DNA from 2 places in the Lysinibacillus fusiformis genome. Region 2 is predicted to be linked to the other one. Evidence: a T-box and tRNA genes for the amino acid it is inferred to sense, from the RefSeq annotation. Region 2 holds a T-box; the other holds one or more tRNA genes.
What was found. A T-box is a leader RNA that pairs with one kind of tRNA and senses whether it is charged. The one in region 2 lies ahead of tyrS (tyrosine--tRNA ligase), so its partner is inferred to be a tRNA-Tyr.
Positions count from the first base shown of each region.

Region 1: it encodes a tRNA-Tyr, which carries the amino acid that the T-box ahead of tyrS (tyrosine--tRNA ligase) is inferred to sense. The anticodon was not compared.

Region 1 is NZ_CP070490.1:1,574,204-1,584,404, forward strand. Features, by position in the region: gene glmM (phosphoglucosamine mutase) at 1-1,344, opposite strand, end outside; gene JTI58_RS07790 (CdaR family protein) at 1,569-2,645, opposite strand; gene cdaA (diadenylate cyclase CdaA) at 2,638-3,474, opposite strand; gene JTI58_RS07800 (anti-sigma factor family protein) at 3,624-4,250, opposite strand; gene sigW (RNA polymerase sigma factor SigW) at 4,264-4,827, opposite strand; gene rocF (arginase) at 4,961-5,866, opposite strand; tRNA gene JTI58_RS07815 (tRNA-Lys) at 6,052-6,124, opposite strand; tRNA gene JTI58_RS07820 (tRNA-Gln) at 6,138-6,212, opposite strand; tRNA gene JTI58_RS07825 (tRNA-Tyr) at 6,227-6,310, opposite strand; tRNA gene JTI58_RS07830 (tRNA-Val) at 6,329-6,404, opposite strand; tRNA gene JTI58_RS07835 (tRNA-Glu) at 6,460-6,534, opposite strand; tRNA gene JTI58_RS07840 (tRNA-Asn) at 6,648-6,724, opposite strand; gene mbcS (acyl-CoA synthetase MbcS) at 6,996-8,582, shown strand; rRNA gene rrf (5S ribosomal RNA) at 8,712-8,827, opposite strand; rRNA gene JTI58_RS07855 (23S ribosomal RNA) at 8,895-10,201, opposite strand, start outside.
Region 2 is NZ_CP070490.1:4,991,505-5,001,705, forward strand. Features, by position in the region: gene JTI58_RS24660 (helix-turn-helix transcriptional regulator) at 1-513, shown strand, start outside; gene JTI58_RS24665 (DUF2626 family protein) at 631-873, shown strand; gene JTI58_RS24670 (MBL fold metallo-hydrolase) at 958-1,602, opposite strand; gene JTI58_RS24675 (DUF2759 domain-containing protein) at 1,772-1,951, shown strand; gene tyrS (tyrosine--tRNA ligase) at 2,007-3,221, opposite strand; T-box leader at 3,363-3,603, opposite strand; gene JTI58_RS24685 (LTA synthase family protein) at 3,903-5,798, opposite strand; gene JTI58_RS24690 (YqgQ family protein) at 6,080-6,289, opposite strand; gene JTI58_RS24695 (5-formyltetrahydrofolate cyclo-ligase) at 6,282-6,875, opposite strand; gene rpmG (50S ribosomal protein L33) at 6,989-7,138, opposite strand; gene JTI58_RS24705 (hypothetical protein) at 7,289-7,741, shown strand; gene JTI58_RS24710 (hypothetical protein) at 7,745-8,227, shown strand; gene JTI58_RS24715 (anthranilate synthase component II) at 8,272-8,844, opposite strand; gene trpE (anthranilate synthase component I) at 8,841-10,201, opposite strand, start outside.

The DNA of each region.
Region 1 (10,201 bases), 1.6 Mb from region 2:
TAAGCCCATTTCTGCACGTACAACATCCGCAATACGCTCGACAAAACGCTCACAATCTGTTTCTGTTGCCGCTTCGACCATGACACGTACCAATGGCTCTGTACCTGAAGGACGTACTAAAACGCGACCATTTCCAGCCATTTCAGCTTCCACCTCTGAAATAACTGCAGCGACTTTCGCATTATCAGTTACAGCATGCTTATCTGTTACACGCACATTGACAAGACGCTGAGGGTAGATTTTCATTTCAGCTGCAAGTTCTGAAAGCTTTTTACCCGTCGCTTTCATAATGTTGACAAGCTGAATACCTGTCAGTAAGCCATCACCTGTTGTATTAAAATCTAGGAAGACGATATGCCCTGATTGCTCGCCACCTAAATTGTATTCATTGGCACGCATTTCTTCCACAACATAACGATCACCTACAGCTGTTTGTACACTTTGCATCCCGTTGTCAGCCACAGCTTTATAGAAGCCCATATTGCTCATTACTGTTGAAACAATCGTTTGCTTCTTCAATCGTCCTACAGCATTTAAATGCTTACCAATGATAAACATAATTTGGTCACCATCAACAATTTTCCCGTTTTCATCTACAGCAATTAAACGGTCACCATCGCCATCAAATGCTAAACCAACATCTGCATCTTTTTCGGTAACAAATTTAGCTAGTCCTTCTGGATGTGTTGAGCCTACACCAGCATTAATATTTAAGCCTGTTGGAGAAGCGCCCATTGTAGAAATGTCAGCTTCTAAATCAGCAAATAAATGTGTAGCTAATGATGAAGTTGCACCATGTGCACAATCAAGCGCTACATGAATACCATCAAATTCTTCATCCACTGTTTGCTTTAAGTATTGAATATATTTTTGACCACCTTCGAAATAGTCACTTACAGATCCTAAATCTGCTCCTATCGGACGTGGTAATGTGTCCTCTTGCGCATCAATTAACTCTTCAATTTCCGCTTCCTGGGCATCTGTTAGCTTAAAGCCATCAGGACCGAAAAATTTAATACCATTATCAGCAACTGGGTTATGTGAAGCTGAAATCATGACGCCTGCATCTGCGCTCATAATTCGAGTAAGATATGCCACACCTGGTGTTGAAATAATACCAAGACGCATTACCTCTACCCCAATTGATAAAAGTCCAGCCACAAGTGCACCTTCAAGCATCTCACCTGAAATACGTGTGTCACGACCAATTAAAACCTTTGGACGTTCAGTTGCATCCTTTGTTAAAACATAGCCACCTATACGTCCAAGTTTAAATGCAAATTCTGGTGTTAATTCACTATTCGCGACGCCACGGACGCCATCTGTTCCAAAATATTTACCCATTCTACTTATTCTCTCCTTCAATGCAAGACCGTGCCTAATGAGTTTCTATGAAGCATTAGACACTTGTCCGCTTACTTTTGGAAAAGTCTGCTTTTATTCATTCATTGGTAATTATTAATATTCCACTCTGTCAGTTTGTTTGATGAATCCTGAATTACTACTCAAGACAAACCTGGATTGGATTTTTGATTTAGAATCAAAATAAAATTATAGTCACATATTGTTTAAGAATCAATATCTTCCGATTCTTCGGTTGATGTATTTTTATCAGTTGTAGTGCTCTCATCTGTCACATCAGTTTCTTCAGTAGGAGGTGGCGTTTCCTCTGTAGAAGCTGGTGTTTTCTGTTGTTCTTCTTGCTCAACCTTTGTAATATCTGCATTCACTTTTATTTTCTTGTCAGATATTTTTGTCACACCATCTGGTAATTTTACATCAAATTCATAAGTTTTGGACTCAGTAATTTTTGACAGGTCCACTGTTATTGGAATAGCCGTTAAACTGTCAATAATTGATTTTCTACCATACACTTTAATCATTTTCGGTGTAAATGTTAATGAATTGATAATAATGTCTTCCGCCGCTTGCCCTGTTTCCTTGAGGACCACTGGGATCTCTCGACTGTACTCCCCTATATCTACTTGAACCTTCACAGTTGCAGGGTCAATAGTCACATCTAACTTATTTAAATCTCGATCTAATACTTTTACCGCTGCTTCCTGCGAGAATGATTGCTTTAAGCCTTGCTCCCCTGTAACAGTTGCTTTTACATAGCTAATGCTTTCAATAGCACTTTTTGCACCCGTTACATAAACAGTTGGTGGATTGGCTGTCATATCTTTTAATATATAACCTTCTTCGATTAGACGATTGTTCATTTCAGGGTCCACTCGGAACTCCTGCGTGACCTTTTCCTCAATATTTACATGGACGGTTGCAGGGTCTAATGTAACCTTTAACTTGTTTGAAATATTTTCGTATTGCAGTTTGACATCATGCTCTCCTAGCAATAAATTGCTTAAATCGGCAAATATAGAAAAATCCTTAGCCCCTTTTGCTTTTAAAACCAATGCCATTGGACCTTCTATCGTTACATCTACGGTTTCAGGTAAACCTGTCACAATAAGATTCTCATTATCATAATAAACATCTACTGGAACATCGCGAATGACATCCGTTTGTTCATTTGAGGTAGCTTTATTTAACGGTGATAACTCGGTACGAACTGAGAAAAAAAGCAAAAATGCCAAAAATAGCGCGATGATTCTTAATACCCAAGGGCTATCCATCATTTTATCCATTCTTTTTCCCCCTCCAAGTCAACTTAGAGGATGCATTTGATTCTTGTGCTGATCCGAACCACATTTTTCGTAATAATGTTTCGAACTCCTCTAGAGAAAGATTTCGATGGAGATTACCATTTAATGTTATGCTAATTGCCCCTGTTTCTTCTGATACAACAATGGTAATAGCATCTGTGACTTCACTTAAGCCAAGAGCAGCACGGTGGCGTGTCCCTAACTCTTTTGAAATAAATGGGCTTTCAGATAAAGGTAAATAACAAGCTGCTGCTGTCACTTTATCTTTTTGCATAATAACCGCCCCATCATGTAGCGGCGTATTTGGTATAAAAATATTTATCAGTAATTCTGATGAAATTTCAGCATTTAGCCCTATACCCGTTTCAATATATTCATTAAGACCTGTTTCTTTTTCAATGGAAATTAACGCACCTATTCGACGTTTAGCCATATAACTAACAGATTTCTTCATAGCCTCAATAAGCCTTGTTTGTTCTTCTTCTTCTTGACTAGATGAGCGTTGAAATAGCTTTCCTCGCCCAATTTGTTCTAAACCACGTCTGATTTCCGGTTGGAAAATGATAATAATCGCTAGGAAACCAAATTCAATAACTTGTTGAAGCATCCAGCCAAGTGTTTGTAACCCTAAAAGGTCTGTTGCAATTCGCGCAATAATAATGACGAATATTCCCTTAAGTAATTGGACAGCCTTCGTACCTTTAATGAGGGTTAAGACTTTATAAACAACGTACCAAACGAGCAGTACATCAATGAAGTTAATAACAATATTCACAGGCGTTAAATCTGTGAAATGTTCGATAATTTGCACGTGGCATCCCCCACTTTTCATTACGAATCCATACACATTCAAGTATATCACATTCTTAACAAATGTAACTTTTTTCAAATAAAAAGTCTACTCAGAAGAGTAGACCTTTCAGCCTCTCACGTGCACTATTTTTTAGGACGTATAGAGTGTTATTTAGTTTCTTCTTTTTCCTCAAATGTCATGGCTGTCTTTACAGAATTTTTAATCGTATACCATAACCATTCAAATACTTCGTCAATTTCTTCAATTCTCCCTGAAACTACCGCTGAAGATGCCATATATTGCCCGTTAATCACTGTGACGTTGCCATCAACTTCACCTTCAACAATCAAATCGCCATTTTTCACAACAATATCGCCTTTCACCACTTCTCCTTCAGGGACAATCACTGTTTGACCATCAACAACTAAATTAGGTTGCTTGGTTACTGAGAAATGCTGGTCATCCATGAAGCTACCCAATAATGTAGCACTCATGAATAAGCAAAATACTGCCGCTGCCACAAAGAACGGATGCCGGCGAATCCATTTTTGTATACCTACTCGACTTTTTGGTTTTGGTAAACGAGCCATCACTGCTGCTTCAAAATCCGGAGGCGCTGTAATATGGGAAGCACTCTTCACAAAGGCGATTGTTTCACTCAATTCTTGCATCAACTGTTTACAATCATTACATGTATGCAAGTGTTGTTTCAACTCTTGCTCATGCTCACGACAAATGTCACCGTCTAAATAATCATGCATATAGTCTATCATATGCTCTGGACAAGTATTCATGACGCTCCCCCTCCTACAGATTGTTTAATTGCTTACGTAATGCCTCACGTCCGCGGTGAATCCTCGTTTTCACCGTTCCAAGCGGCATATCTAAAATCTCGCTAATCTCTTGTAACGATAACTCTTCTATATATTTCAATACTATAACCGAACGGTATTTATCCGGCAATCGTCCAATTTCATATTGAATGCGATCTTGCAGCTCCATTTGTTCTAACTGCTCCTCTGGTAGCTGGTCGTCTGCTGCGATTTGCGAATACATATCAAGACCTTCTGTACCAGCTACTTCTGCATCTAAATAATAATCCGGTTTCTTTTTTCGAATACGGTCAATGCAGAGGTTTGTCGCTATGCGATAAAGCCACGTCGAAAACTTTCTTTTCTGATCAAATGTATGCAAGTTCATATAAGCACGTACAAAAGCTTCTTGAGCAATGTCTTCAGACTCTTGTTTGTTGCCTAACATTCGATAGCATACTTGGTACAGTTTGTGCTGATAGAGACTCACAATATCGGCAAATGCGTTTTGATCGCCTTTAAGCACTTGTTTTATTCTCTTATTTACTAACGCATCCATTGTGTTAACTTCTCCACCTTTACAACTGTCTTATACTATACGACGCACCGATAAGAAAAGTTTCGTTTTATTTCAATTATAGCAAAAGATTTTTATGCAATGTGGCAACAGGCAATTTTTTGTCAAATTTTCTTTAAACTAGTGTTTCCCCAAATAAAGATCCCATTAATGCAACAGCTACATTTGCTGTCGTATTCTTTTCATCTAAAATAGGATTTACTTCTACAAACTCTGCTGAAGTTACCATCCCTGATTCTTGTAACATTTCCATTGCTAAATGGCTTTCTCGGTACGTAATCCCTCCTGGAACTGGTGTACCAACTCCTGGCGTATAAAGTGGATCTAGTCCGTCTAGATCCAGTGATAAGTGTAAGCCATCAACATTTCGTTCCTTTAAATAAGTAAGTGCATCTTCCATCACACGTGTCATGCCAAGTCGGTCAATCTCATGCATTGTATATACTTTAATTCCTTGTTGACGAATCAATTCACGCTCTCCAGGGTCTACTGAACGAGCTCCAATAATAATAACGTTTTCTGGCTTAATTTTTGGCGCAAAGTTGCGAATTTGGACTAAACGCTCATGTCCTAGCCCAATACTAACTGCTAACGGCATTCCATGTATATTGCCTGAAGGTGTTGTTTCAGGTGTATTTAAATCTGCATGAGCGTCATACCAGATAACACCAAGATTTTTGTAATGCTCACCTAATCCAGCTAATGTTCCAATAGCAATACTATGATCTCCCCCAAATACGAGTGGGAACTTTTTCTGTTCTACTACTTCATGCACACTATTTGCTAAAGCAGTGCTAACGTCTACAACTTCCTCTAAATTAAGTAACTTTTCATCAACTGCTGCGTCTGCAAGCTTTTGACTAACACGAATATCCCCTTGATCTTGTACCTCGTGTCCGATAGCTTCTAAACGTTCAACAACACCTGCATAGCGAATAGCACTTGGTCCCATATCTACGCCACGGCGTGTTTGTCCATAATCTGTTGGTACTCCAATAATAGAAATATTAAGTTTATTCATGTTTTTATACCCCCTAAAAGTTATAAGACTATTGTAAAGCCTACATACCACTTGGCTCAACTCGACAGAAAATTGCATATTTATTCAATTGTAAATAGCATAAAAAAATCTCCTACTGTTTTCAGTAAGAGATTAGTTATCTGTAGTTAATATAACACTTTTGAATAATTTTTATTCTAAAAAAGTGAGCCATGAAGGACTCGAACCTTCGACCCTCTGATTAAAAGTCAGATGCTCTACCAACTGAGCTAATGGCTCATAAAAGAAAAAATGGCTGGGGTACTAGGATTCGAACCTAGGCATGACGGAATCAAAATCCGTTGCCTTACCGCTTGGCTATACCCCAATCATTTATAAAACTGGTGGAGGGGGACGGATTCGAACCGCCGAACCCTAAGGAGCGGATTTACAGTCCGCCGCGTTTAGCCACTTCGCTACCCCTCCGAAATAACACAATAAAAATGGTGGAGGATGACGGGCTCGAACCGCCGACCCTCTGCTTGTAAGGCAGATGCTCTCCCAGCTGAGCTAATCCTCCATAGAAACAGGTGTTATATCACAGTTTATTTTCTTTATAAAGCCTATGCTTTAAATGGTGACCCCTACGGGATTCGAACCCGTGTTACCGCCGTGAAAGGGCGGTGTCTTAACCACTTGACCAAGGGGCCATTATTATGTCTTAAACAAGACAAGAATTATAATAACATTTTTAATTCATAATTGCAATACTTTTTTCATAAATTATTTTATGTATTATAGTACCTAAAATAGGACAAAAAAATGGCTCCGAAGGCAGGACTCGAACCTGCGACAACCTGATTAACAGTCAGGTGCTACTACCAACTGAGCTACTTCGGAACAATGCTATTCACTTTGGTTTTAGACAACCTCTTAAGTACATTTATTATTATAGCAAGCATTATAAATAATGCAAGTCATTTTGTTATAATTTTTATATTTTTTTGTCGAAGTTTGCCTATATATCCATCTGAGAGCATAAATAGTTCTCTATTAAATCTAATATTTCTCTTTAACGTATTAAATATTGTTGCTGTATATTATTGTAATTGTTAAAATAAAAATAGTTTTAAGAATTTTCTATCAAATTTCCCAGGGGAGGAATGTTCAGATGGTATCAAACGATTTAATTGCACCTGAATTTTATAACATCACAGAGGAATTAGAAAAATTTTCGCAAGATAGTGATCGCCAAGCAATACGCTGGTTAAATACACAACAAGAAAGACGTACAGTGTCTTATGTGGAGCTCATTCAAAAAATGAATCAATACGCAAATGCTTTTACGGAGAAGGGGCTTCAAAAAGGCGATCGTGTATTAGTTATTATTCCTCGACTACCGGAAGCCTATTTCGTTTTTCTAGGCTGTTTAAAGGCTGGCATTGTACCTATCTCATGTTCAGAGATGCTACGTGCAAGCGATTTAGAATATCGGATGGAGCATTCTTCTGCTAGTGCAGTGATTGCCTATGAGGCATTTACTAGCGAAGTTGACCAAATTACTTCTTCTGTAGATACATTAAAAAATAAACTAGTCATCGGTGCTCCAAAAGGAGATTGGACTTCTCTAGATGACTTGGCAAGCACGCAGCCAGCTACATTTACAGCTGTAGCTACTAAACGAGATGATATGGCATTCCTTTCCTATACCTCTGGTACAACTGGTAAACCTAAAGGTGTTGTTCATTCACATGGTTGGGGGTATGCACATATTAGAACAGCGGCTTCAAAATGGCTTTGTGTACGTGAAGGCGATCTAGTGTGGGCAACAGCTGCTCCTGGTTGGCAAAAATGGATTTGGAGTCCTTTTTTATCAACAATCATGCTCGGTGCTACAGCATTCGTCTACCATGGGGGATTCGATGCAAAAACCTATCTTCAATTAATGCAAGATGAAAAAGTAAATGTCCTTTGTTGCACACCGACTGAATACAGAATTATGGCGAAAATCGATAATTTACAAGTCTATAATCTATCATCTCTCCGTAGTGCCGTTTCTGCTGGTGAACCTTTAAATCGCCCAGTGATCGAAACGTTTATGAATCATTTTGGACTCAAAGTACGTGATGGCTATGGACAGACAGAAAACACATTATTAATCGGTACACTCGAAAACACAGAATTACGTCCTGGATCCATGGGTGTTCCAACTCCAGGTAATATTGTACGTATTATCGACAATGAAGGTAACGAAGCACCAGTTGGCGAGGTTGGAGATATTGCAGTTCACAAATCCTCACCAGCTTTATTTAAAGAGTATTATAAAGAACCAGAACGCACACAAGCTGCATTCCGTGGTGATTGGTATATTACAGGTGATCAAGCAAAATGTGATGAAGACGGTTACTTCTGGTTTGAAGGTCGTGGAGATGACATTATTATTTCATCCGGTTATACGATCGGACCATTTGAAGTAGAAGATGCGTTAAACAAACATGAAGCTGTACAAGAGTGTGCAGTAGTAGCTGCTCCAGATGAAATTAGAGGGCATATTGTGAAGGCATTTGTTATCTTACGAGAGGGCTTCAAAGAGCGTGATGAAGAAGATTTAACAAAGGAGCTACAGGAGCATGTTAAAGCGTTAACTGCACCTTATAAATACCCTCGTAGTATCGTCTTTATTGAGGAGTTACCAAAAACGACATCAGGGAAAATTCGCCGTATCGAACTACGAGCTACGCCAGTTCAAACAAGTTAAATATCAAAAATAAGAAGGCACTCCATTGAGGATGCCTTCTTGTTTTATGCGTTTATAAATATTTCTTACCAGAAATCAGCTTAAATAAAAAAAAAGCCACTACTGAGTGTATCAGTAGCGACTTTTTGCGCCTAGCGACGTCCTACTCTCACAGGGGGAAGCCCCCAACTACCATCGGCGCTAAAGAGCTTAACTTCCGTGTTCGGTATGGGAACGGGTGTGACCTCTTTGCCATCATCACTAGACATGTATTAAATTGAAAGAATTATTCTTTCAAAACTGGATAAACGTGCATTGAATGGTTCAAACGTTTTGGTTAAGTCCTCGATCGATTAGTATTCGTCAGCTCCATGTGTCACCACACTTCCACCTCGAACCTATCTACCTCATCGTCTTTGAGGGATCTTACTTACTTGCGTAATGGGAAATCTCATCTTGAGGGGGGCTTCATGCTTAGATGCTTTCAGCACTTATCCCGTCCACACATAGCTACCCAGCGATGCCTTTGGCAAGACAACTGGTGCACCAGCGGTGTGTCCATCCCGGTCCTCTCGTACTAAGGACAGCTCCTCTCAAATTTCCTACGCCCACGACGGATAGGGACCGAACTGTCTCACGACGTTCTGAACCCAGCTCGCGTACCGCTTTAATGGGCGAACAGCCCAACCCTTGGGACCGACTACAGCCCCAGGATGCGATGAGCCGACATCGAGGTGCCAAACCTCCCCGTCGATGTGGACTCTTGGGGGAGATAAGCCTGTTATCCCCGGGGTAGCTTTTATCCGTTGAGCGATGGCCCTTCCATGCGGAACCACCGGATCACTAAGCCCGTCTTTCGACCCTGCTCGACTTGTAGGTCTCGCAGTCAAGCTCCCTTGTGCCTTTACACTCTACGAATGATTTCCAACCATTCTGAGGGAACCTTTGGGCGCCTCCGTTACCTTTTAGGAGGCGACCGCCCCAGTCAAACTGTCCGCCTGACACTGTCTCCTGCCCCGCTAAGGGGCATGGGTTAGAATTTCAATACAACCAGGGTAGTATCCCACCGACGCCTCCTTCGAAGCTGGCGCTCCGAGATCTCTGGCTCCTACCTATCCTGTACAAGTTGTACCAAAATTCAATATCAGGCTACAGTAAAGCTCCACGGGGTCTTTCCGTCCTGTCGCGGGTAACCTGCATCTTCACAGGTACTATAATTTCACCGAGTCTCTCGTTGAGACAGTGCCCAGATCGTTACGCCTTTCGTGCGGGTCGGAACTTACCCGACAAGGAATTTCGCTACCTTAGGACCGTTATAGTTACGGCCGCCGTTTACTGGGGCTTCAATTCGCAGCTTCGCTTGCGCTAACCACTCCTCTTAACCTTCCAGCACCGGGCAGGCGTCAGCCCCTATACGTCACCTTACGGTTTTGCAGAGACCTGTGTTTTTGCTAAACAGTCGCCTGGGCCTATTCACTGCGGCTCTCATGCGCTTGCACGCTCAAGAGCACCCCTTCTCCCGAAGTTACGGGGTCATTTTGCCGAGTTCCTTAACGAGAGTTCTCTCGCACACCTTAGGATTCTCTCCTCGACTACCTGTGTCGGTTTGCGGTACGGGCACCTCTCACCTCGATAGAGGC
Region 2 (10,201 bases):
GGTAAAGGTGGCAGACCTGGACGTGTTTATAAAGCTTCAGAGAAAGGCGTTTCACTTACATTTCCAAGACGTGATGAAGATCGTTTATTAAAATGGACAATTCAATTAATTGAAGACTTTGGTCCATCTGCATTAACAAAGTGCCAGGAAATTAGCTACCAAGATGGCTACCAGCAAATGAAAAATTATATGAATGCTGATTTGACATTAAGTAATTCTCTTTCCTTCGATGAAAAACTTCAGCTATTAACGGACAATGCCGCTTTAATTGGCTATATTCCACAAATTCAACAAACTGAGCATGGAAAAAAAGTGATCTTCTCCATTTTCAATTGTCCATTCCAGGAGCAACTGACTGCCCATTCTGAAATTGTTTGTTCATTACATGAATCCTATTTAAAAGGACAATTAGATGCACTGTTTACGAACAATGAATTTGTGCAAATGGAAAGTATGATACATAATTGCGATTTATGTAAATATGAAATAAACGTGACAGAAATCGATCGCTAGATTAAAAATCCATTTGTTTGTCACAAACATGGAGAAGTTACAGTTTACAGACACCTTTCATATCATTTATAATGAGTAAGAGATTATTGTGTCGTGGGCAAAAGGAGGGGAAATTTCATGGATAATATGTATAAAGTTATGGCATTCTGGACAGGTATTTTTGCCGTTATGTTCTACCTTGGAGGTATGAACGAGGTATCGCTATTATTCTTAGGTAATACAGGTTTATTCTTATTATTAGGCTTCTTAAACCTTTCAGAACGTATGTACATGTACATTTTCGGAGCATATTTAACTGTATTCTTCGCTGGCTTCACGTACTATACAACATTCATTCACGTACCTGGTGGCGGTCATTAATACAAAGAAAATCGCGTATCTCACGATTGGTGAGATACGCTTTTTTATGTGCTAAGTGATAATTTTAGCTAATTCGCCATTTTTTTAAAATCCATTTAAAAAAGGATTTGTCTCCATTTCTGCACCTACAGTTGTATAATTACCGTGGCCAGGATAGATAATAGTATCCTCAGGTAGTGTCAACAGCTTATTATGGATAGATTCCAATAATATTTTGGTTGATCCACCCAATAGATCTGTACGTCCTACACCTTGTTCAAATAATGTATCTCCTACGATGGCAAAACCATCCTTTTCAAAGATATAGGATATACTACCAGGCGAATGCCCTGGTGTAAAAACAGCTTGAAAAACAAAATTACTCATTTCAAATTGCTGTTCTTCTTTGATGATTGTGTCTTGTGCTGGTGCAGCTACCCGATAATCTGGTAATGCAGCATATTTACTAGAGCCGTTCTTCGTTGGATCGGCTAGCCAACTAACTTCCTTTTCATGAATCCATACAGGAACGTCAAATACCTCACGCACAGCATCCACTGCCCCTATATGATCAAAATGGGCATGTGTTAAAAAGATAGCAAGAGGTTTTAAGCCGTTGCTACGGATTGTTTTAATTAGACGCTCCGCTTCCTCACCTGGATCAAATACGATACATTCTTTTTCTTTATTCGATACGATATAGCAATTCGTTTGGACGGGACCAAGAGAATAACTTCGTACGTTCATCATAGTTATCACCTCAACTTCCTATTATACAGGCTTTGCCACAATTTGACGATAAATGTTCATAGTTTGCGCTATTTTAGTTCTCGACAAAAACAAGTAGAACGTTTACAATTAAGGAGGAATATTGTTTGCGACATTCATTTTCTGATGTCGAAAGGAGTGTCTATTTTTAATGAACTTATTAATGGTTATTTTTGGTCTAGTAGCGATTTTAGCTGTAGTTGGTACATTCCAAGCAATTAAAGAAAAGAACCTATTAAGCGTTGTTTTCAACTTATTAAGTGCTGCTGTATTCGGATGGTTCGTCATCATGACGATTGTTAACAGCGGTTACCCACCAAAATTACACTAAAATTCAGACAAAAAAAGAGCAGTCTCCTCGGAGATTGCTCTTTTTTTGTTTATCATTACTTATTAAATTGAAGGAATCGTTTCTTGCCAATTTGTAGGACATCACCATTCATCAATACTTGTGATAGATCATCAATTGCTATTTTTTCTCCATTCAAGGATACACCATTTTGCTTGATTAACCGCAAAAACTCACTCTTACTCTGAATAAAGCCCATTGCCACTAGTTGTGGCATAATATCCACGATTCTTTCCTTATCAATTTCTAAGAGCAGTAGAGGAATGTTTTTTGGTATTTCCTTTCTTTGAAATGCTGCATCAAAATAAGATTTTGCTTCCTCCATTGCTGTAGCTCCATGGTATAAATTCGTAATAATTTCTGCTAATTGAAATTTCAGATCACGGGGATTCTCTCCCATTTGTAGTCTATCTTGAATAGCCTGCACTTGTAGTGGATGTTCATCTGTTGCTAATTCAAAATATTTGATAATTAAAGTATCTGGTATTTCCATCACCTTTTTAAACATAATCTCAGGTGCTTCATTGACACCAATATAATTGCCTAAGCTTTTACTCATTTTTTCAATGCCATCTAATCCCTCGAGTAATGGCATAAAAATAGCAATTTGTTTTTCTAACCCTCGATGCTTTTGTAAAGTGCGTCCCATTAGAATATTGAACGTCTGGTCTGTTCCACCTAACTCTATATCAGCCTCTAGCTCTACCGAATCATATGCTTGCATAAGTGGGTAGAAAAACTCATGAATGCCAATTGGGATTTGCTGATGGTAACGTTTCTGAAAATCTTCGCGCTCTAAAAGTCGAGCAACAGATGTCGTGGCTGCCAGCTGAATGACTTCTTCAAATGACAGCTTTGCTAACCATTCACTATTAAAACGAACCGTTGTCTTGTTCTCATCTAGCACTTTAAAAATTTGCTCACAATATGTTTGGGCGTTTTTCTTCACTGTATCATCATTTAAGGCTGTTCGCCCCTTTGCTTTACCTGTAGGATCGCCAATTCGTCCTGTAAAATCACCGATAACAATAACTGCATGATGCCCTAAATCTTGCATTTGCTTGATTTTCCGTAGAACGACTGCATGACCTAAATGAATATCTGGTGCAGATGGATCGAGCCCTAGCTTAATTGTTAAAGGTCGCTGATTTTTATACGATCGCTCTAATTTTTCAAGTAAATCTTGCTCATCAACAATTTTGTTAGCACCCTTCTTGATAATCGCTATTTGCTCCTTTGGTGTTAAAAACATACGAAACATCTCCTTGTAATATTAAATATTAATATTGCAAGTTCTATAAGAGTTAATGGATTACCGACTGTTGTAAAGGCTTTAATAACTTCTGTACACGTTTCTGCTTAGAAGGCATAAAAAAACGCCTTTAGGAAATTCCTAAAGGACGTAGATAAACGTGTTACCACCTTTTTTCAAGAGCTATTCACATAGCCCTCCTCAACAAGTACAGCCGTAGCGATACTTTTGCAATGATTACGGATGCAACCCCGTCGTAGCCTACTAAAGTTTCGGTACGCAGCTCCAAGATGTATTCACTTTAATATCCCTTGCGCCTCTCAACAACCGGCTACTCTCTGTCAGTTCCATTAAAGTTACTCGTTCTTTTCCATGCCTTTCACTCTTATACTCCGAAATGCGAAAAACAAATCTTCGTTATGCAGATATTTAAAATTATTATAATCGTATTTTTCTATTTGTCAATAAAAAGAGAGGTCCAATAAAGTGTTTTCACTTTACATAGCAATGTAAAACAAAGGAAATCTATAAATTTTATGAAAGGTGTTTTCTTTAGCATAAGATTCACAAATTATATGAATGGTTGTCGTGACTAATTCCTTCTCCATATTTAAAATAGAAGCCAATGGTCTTTTAAAAACAATATAAAAAGAGAGATCCCTATACGAGATCTCTCTTTGATTATTTAACTGACTCCTGCTTTAAATTACCTGTTTTTTCATCATAGAATCGTAGCAAGTCTCCATTGATGATAGCATCGGAATTTTCCAGCTCCATTGTTGCACGATCAGCATAAGACTGACATGGCTCACCCTCTATTTCTTCACCAGTTGCTTTGTCATAGCAAGCTTCACCAGCATAGACGTATTTATCTGTAATAAAGCGTCCATCACGGAAGACTACAAAGTCCTCATGCTCTGGAGAGAATAAATCTGCACCCATTTGCATATCTTTTGACGTTTCAACGCCAAGAAGGTGTAAGATCGTTGGACGTAAATCCATTTGTCCTGAAATCTCTGTCATTTCTTTTCCATCGCCAGCTCCTGGGATGTGGATGAATAAAGGTACTTCTTGAAGCATGGCATTATCCATTGGTGTAATTTGATCTTTACCTAAATATTGTGCCATTGCTTTATTATGGTTCTCAGAAATACCATAGTGATCCCCATACATCACGATAATAGAGTTATCATAGACACCTTGATCTTTTAACTGTTGGAAGAAGTCTTTTAAAGCTTCATCCATGTAACGTACTGTTTGGAAGTAACGATTTAATGTACCTGAATTTGAATCATATTCAGGAATCATAATATCTTCTGGGTCCAATGTAAATGGATAATGGTTCGTTAATGTAATAAGTCTAGAGTAGAATGGCTGTGGCATATCTTTCATTAAAGCAGCTGATTGCTCTAAGAATGGAACATCTTTCATCCCCCAGTTTACAGCTTGCCCCTCTTCCACAGTATATGAATCTATATCGTAGAATTTATTAATTTTTAACGATTGATACATCATGTCACGGTTCCAGAATGATTTATTATTAGGGTGCATGACATTTGTAAAGTATCCATTTTCTCCAAGGCGTTCAGCCATTGAATTATACGTATTTCCACCATGCGTGAAGAATACAGCACCTCGACCTAATCCAAACAATGAGTTTTCAACAATAAACTCAGAGTCAGATGTTTTTCCTAGACCTGTTTGATGATAGAAGTTGCTGAAATAATACGTATCTTTATCTTTTGTTAAAGAGTTTAAGAATGGCGTGATTTCATGACCATTCATGTCATTATTGATGACAAAGTTTTGTAAAGACTCCATCGACACAACAATTAAGTTACGACCTTTATATTTCCCAAACATCTCTGGATTCACAGCAGCCTGATTAGAGCGTATATAGTTATTCACTTCTACTAGCTCACTACCATCGGCTAACGCACGTTGCGCAGATGATTTAGATTGAATATAAATGTCATACAAGTGGTAATTGTACGTACCAATGTTTTTTACTAATAATTCGCGGTCAAAACTACGTGTTAGTAATTGCGGACGCTCAGTTTCTGCTAATCCTAGGTTTAAGAATGTCATTGCTATCGCTAGCACAAAGAATGCACGACGGAACTCAACATTCACTTTAAATACTTCTTTCATTTTCGGTAAAAATTTATTCGCTAAGATTAAAATAACGACATCAACGAAATATAATACATCCCAAGGCTCCACTATCGCTGCTACTGATGTTCCTAAGTCACTAAAGTTACTTGTTTGGAATAATACTGGTAGCGTAATAAAATCATTGTAGAATCGATAGAACGCTACATTTCCGTATAAGACTATGGACAAAATAACACTGACCGTAATCAAATAACGATTTCTAGCTTTTGCTGATTTAAAGAATAGTGATAAACCATACGTAAATAGCAAGAAGCTTAGTGGATTAATAAATAAAATAAATTGTTGCATTGCATTTTCAAGTTTCATTTCAAAGCTTGTGTGGTAAACAATGACCGTTTTGATCCAAGTTGCTATAATTGCTAGTATCATAAATGAATGTTTAGGCCACTTTATTGATTTCATTCCTAACATCCTCCCTACTTCCTTACAAAAAAAATAATAATTTTTTACATTTTGTTACTGAAACAAAATATATCTTAATCCTTTTTTAACAGATAATCAACACATATCTTATGGAAAATTTTTTCTCCTCGCTCTTTCTATGCACTAGATATCTATATATACGTTTTGCAATGTAAAAAGTTTCGTAAAAACATAAAAACAGCGGAAACCCACTGTTTTTAAGAATATTACATACATGTTACATTAATTTTACAATACCCAATTACATTATATTTCAAACATTACTTTTTATGCTCTTCCATACGAAGTCTTGTTGTTTCTTGTCGAATTAGTAGCAAGGCCATTTGATAATCTTTTATGTCTAGTACATTTGCTTTATAGAGTTCACGTATTTCATCCTCCATTAACATCAAATCGCCAATTGGATCACGTGTATAAATATAAGTACCATATGTTTTCAAGAGTTCATAAATATCTAACATTTTATCCATTTTCGTTCGCTCCTCGTTGTGCAAGACAGTCAATACGTTTTGTGGGTGTCACAATGATATCTACTGGGCAATCATGTGCTTCGGTAGGAACGCAATCAATGATTTGTTCATCAAAGAGCAGCGACATCAGCTTACCCTTATTATAGTTTAATACATAGCGGTCATAATAACCACCGCCATAGCCGATTCGATAGCCATCTCGATCAAAAACAACGCCTGGTACTACAATGATATCCATCTCATTTGCGTCAACAAACTCACATCTTGCTGGAATGGGCTCACGCAAATGCATATATACAGTTTCAAGCTGGGCAAATGATTCAATGGCGTAAAATGACATTTCTCTTGTTTTTGGGTGACATTTAGGAACTGCGATCTTTTTACCTAGTGCCCATAACTCCTCAATCAAAAGAATCGTGTCGACTTCTGGCTTATTTGAAATGGTCATGCCAATTGTATTTGCTTCTATTATATATGGTTCCTGTAGCACCTTTTTTAAAACAGCTAATGATTGACGCTGATAGTCTGCATCCGTCATAGTGGCAAGGGCTTGGCGTACCGTGTTTCGTAAAGTTGTTTTATCCATCTAGGCTACCTCCTCTATCGTAAAACTTCATATCCTCTTGGAGTCGTTACATCGAAATGATGTCATAAAATGTAGAAAGCCAAAACCACTTGTGGTTTTGGCTTAATGAGCGATTACTTAGTTTCACGGTGAAGAGTGTATTTCTTCTCGCGAGAGCAATATTTTTTAAGTTCAAGACGCTCTGGATTGTTACGCTTGTTCTTTTTAGAAATGTAGTTACGTTCGCCGCAATCTGTGCAAGCTAAAGTAATGTTTACGCGCATCATTAACCCTCCCACTCTATATCAAGAATTTAAATTTGAGCATGATTTATACGACTAACCTATTATAACATAAACTGAAAAAAAATCTACCTTCATTTCATATTAAGTTTGCATATGGTAAAATATCTTATAATTACATACTACATTGAGGTGAAACTATTGGATTTATCCATCGTATTAATGAGTATCGGGATTTTTCTGATCATCGTTTCGTTCTTTTTCAAAAATAGCTCGAAAAAAATCGAACAAGATGTCGAAGAATTATCTATCTCCATCTTCCAAGAAACAAATAATTTAAAACGTCGCCTAAAAATTGTTGAGGAAGAACTTTTATTAGAGCCTGAGTTCCAAGTGAAATCAAAATCAAGTATACACCCAAAAGGACAAAATCCTAAAGTACAACAAGTCATGCAAGCCGTTCAACAGGCTGCGCAGGCTTCAAAAGTTGGACAAACAACAGCACAAGCAAAACCCATTCATCAAATTATCGTTAGTCAGGTACTGGAATTAAATAAACAGGGTCTTTCGGTAGCAGATATCAGTATTCGCTCAAATTTAACAGAAGAGCAAGTTCGGCAAGTGATTGCAAACGGGGGGCGTTGATTGATGAATAAGTCTGCCATCCGTGCATTTGGCATGGCCATTTTTCTTATTGGGGCATTGCTCGCACTCGCAAGCCGCTTCGATGTAAATATTGGTCTTCCTACCAAGGAATTTTCCAATCATCAACAGGTAGAAGAACTGCAAAATAAATTAAATAAGGCCAATCAAGAAAACGCTTCGTTAAAGGAACAATTAAAGCAAGTAAATACGGCTGAAAAAACTTCTACTACAGATTCATCTGAACAAGCTGTTGAACAAACAGATATGGAAGTGACATCGATGTCACTGCAAATCTATAGTGGCATCACACCATATAGTGTGGCACAAAAGCTTGAAGATGGTGGTATTATTACCAATAGTGTTGAAATGGAGTTACTACTCGCTAATCCTAAATATGCTAGAAGCTTACAAATCGGCTCCTATGAGGTCCATTCTGCCATGACTTTAGAAGAAATAGCTAATTTAATTACTGGCAAGAAACAATAACTTTAAAAGCTGTCGCCCATTCATATTAGGCGACAGCTTTTTTATTACGCTATACTTTCTAGGAAGGCTTTCATCATCATACTGCCTTCTTTTGTGCCGATTGATTCGGGATGAAACTGCAGCCCATAAAGAGGATATTCTTTATGTTGAATGGCCATAATCTCTCCATCATCACCCGATGTTGCAAGTATGTTAAAATCCTTGTGTAATGTTTGTTCTTCAATAATAAGCGAATGATAACGCATGACTTCAATGTCTCCATCTAATTGGGCAAATAATCCCGTTTTCTCGTATTGTAGTGGGGACAGCTTTCCATGCATAATGTTTTTGGCCTGCACAATTTTTGCCCCAAAAGCCTGCCCTATGGATTGGTGTCCAAGACAAATACCTAAAATAGGGAATTTTTGATAGAGTTCTTTGATGACCTCTATCGTTATACCTGCTTCATTTGGCGTTCCTGGTCCTGGTGATAAAATTATGGCTTCTGGCGACAATTTTTGAATTTCTTCTATAGTAATGGCATCGTTTCGCAAGACCTTGACACTTTTCCCAAGCATACTGATTTGTTGAAAAAGATTATAGGTAAAAGAATCGTAATTATCAATTAATAAAATCATTTTTTTACCTCCAATAGCGCACGGGCTTTATTCAGCGTTTCCTCATATTCTGACAATGGAATAGAATCGTAAACAATACCTGCTCCTGCCTGTACATGGGCCTTTTGATCCTTAATGAGCATTGTGCGAATCGCGAGGGCCAAGTCCATGTCACCTGTTGTCGAAATATAACCTACTGCTCCCGCATACACCCCGCGCTTTACTGGTTCTAATTCATTAATCAATTGCATGGCACGAATCTTAGGTGCTCCTGACACTGTACCAGCAGGTAAACAAGCACGAAGTACATCCAGTACATGGAGGTCATCTCGTAATTCGGCTATAACCTCAGACACCATATGCATCACATATTTATAGCGCTCAATACTCATGTATTTGATTAGTTTGACAGAACCGACTTTGGCAATACGTCCAAGATCATTGCGACCTAAATCCACTAACATACGGTGCTCCGCTATTTCTTTGCTATCTTCTAAAAGCGCATTTGCGATGGCTTCGTCCTGTTCTATTGTCGCGCCACGCGGCTTTGTACCTGCTATTGGATTGGTTGTCACCTTTCTATTTTTTACCTTTACAAGACTTTCAGGGGAGGTTCCTAAAATGACATAGGCTCCATAATCCATATAGAACATATAGGGTGACGGATTAGATGTGCGCAATTGACGATAGAGCGAGAATGGCGAACCCGTAAACGGCGCAGAAAAACGTTGTGATAACACAATTTGGAAAATATCGCCTCTCAAAATATGCTGCTTAGCACGTTCCACCAAAGTAACAAATCGCTCCTTTGAAATCATCGGCTTAAACTGTAGCTCATCCACGTTTAATGCCTCAAAGGTTGAGCCTGCACAAAGCTGTTGCTCCATCGTCGCTACAGCTGCCTCCATCTCCTCTAATGAACGCCCCTCGTGAAATAGATCAATCGAAGCTAATGTAATTTCCTGCGTTACATGATCAAAAACAATAAATGTATCATAGAAAAAAACATGCACATCAGGCATAGCTAAATCATCCTGTAAATAGTCTCCGATTTTTTCTGTGTAGAACGCTGTTTCATAGCCAAAGAAACCTATGGCTCCTCCAAAGAAAGCGAAAGGATAGTTTTCTTCATGAAAGGGTATTACTTCTTTTAATTGATCAAGCACATTGCCACTGACCTTGTCATTTTCCATTCCTTTTGAAAAGACGAATTCTTCGTTGTTTCCTTTTAGTTCAGCCACTGGATTGATGGCGATAAAGGAATATCGCCCACTCTCCTCATGTTTTGCTGAAGATTCGAACAACATTTTATGCTGCCCTCTAAGTGATTGATACACAGAGATTGGGGTCATCATATCCCCCTGTAATACTTTCATAG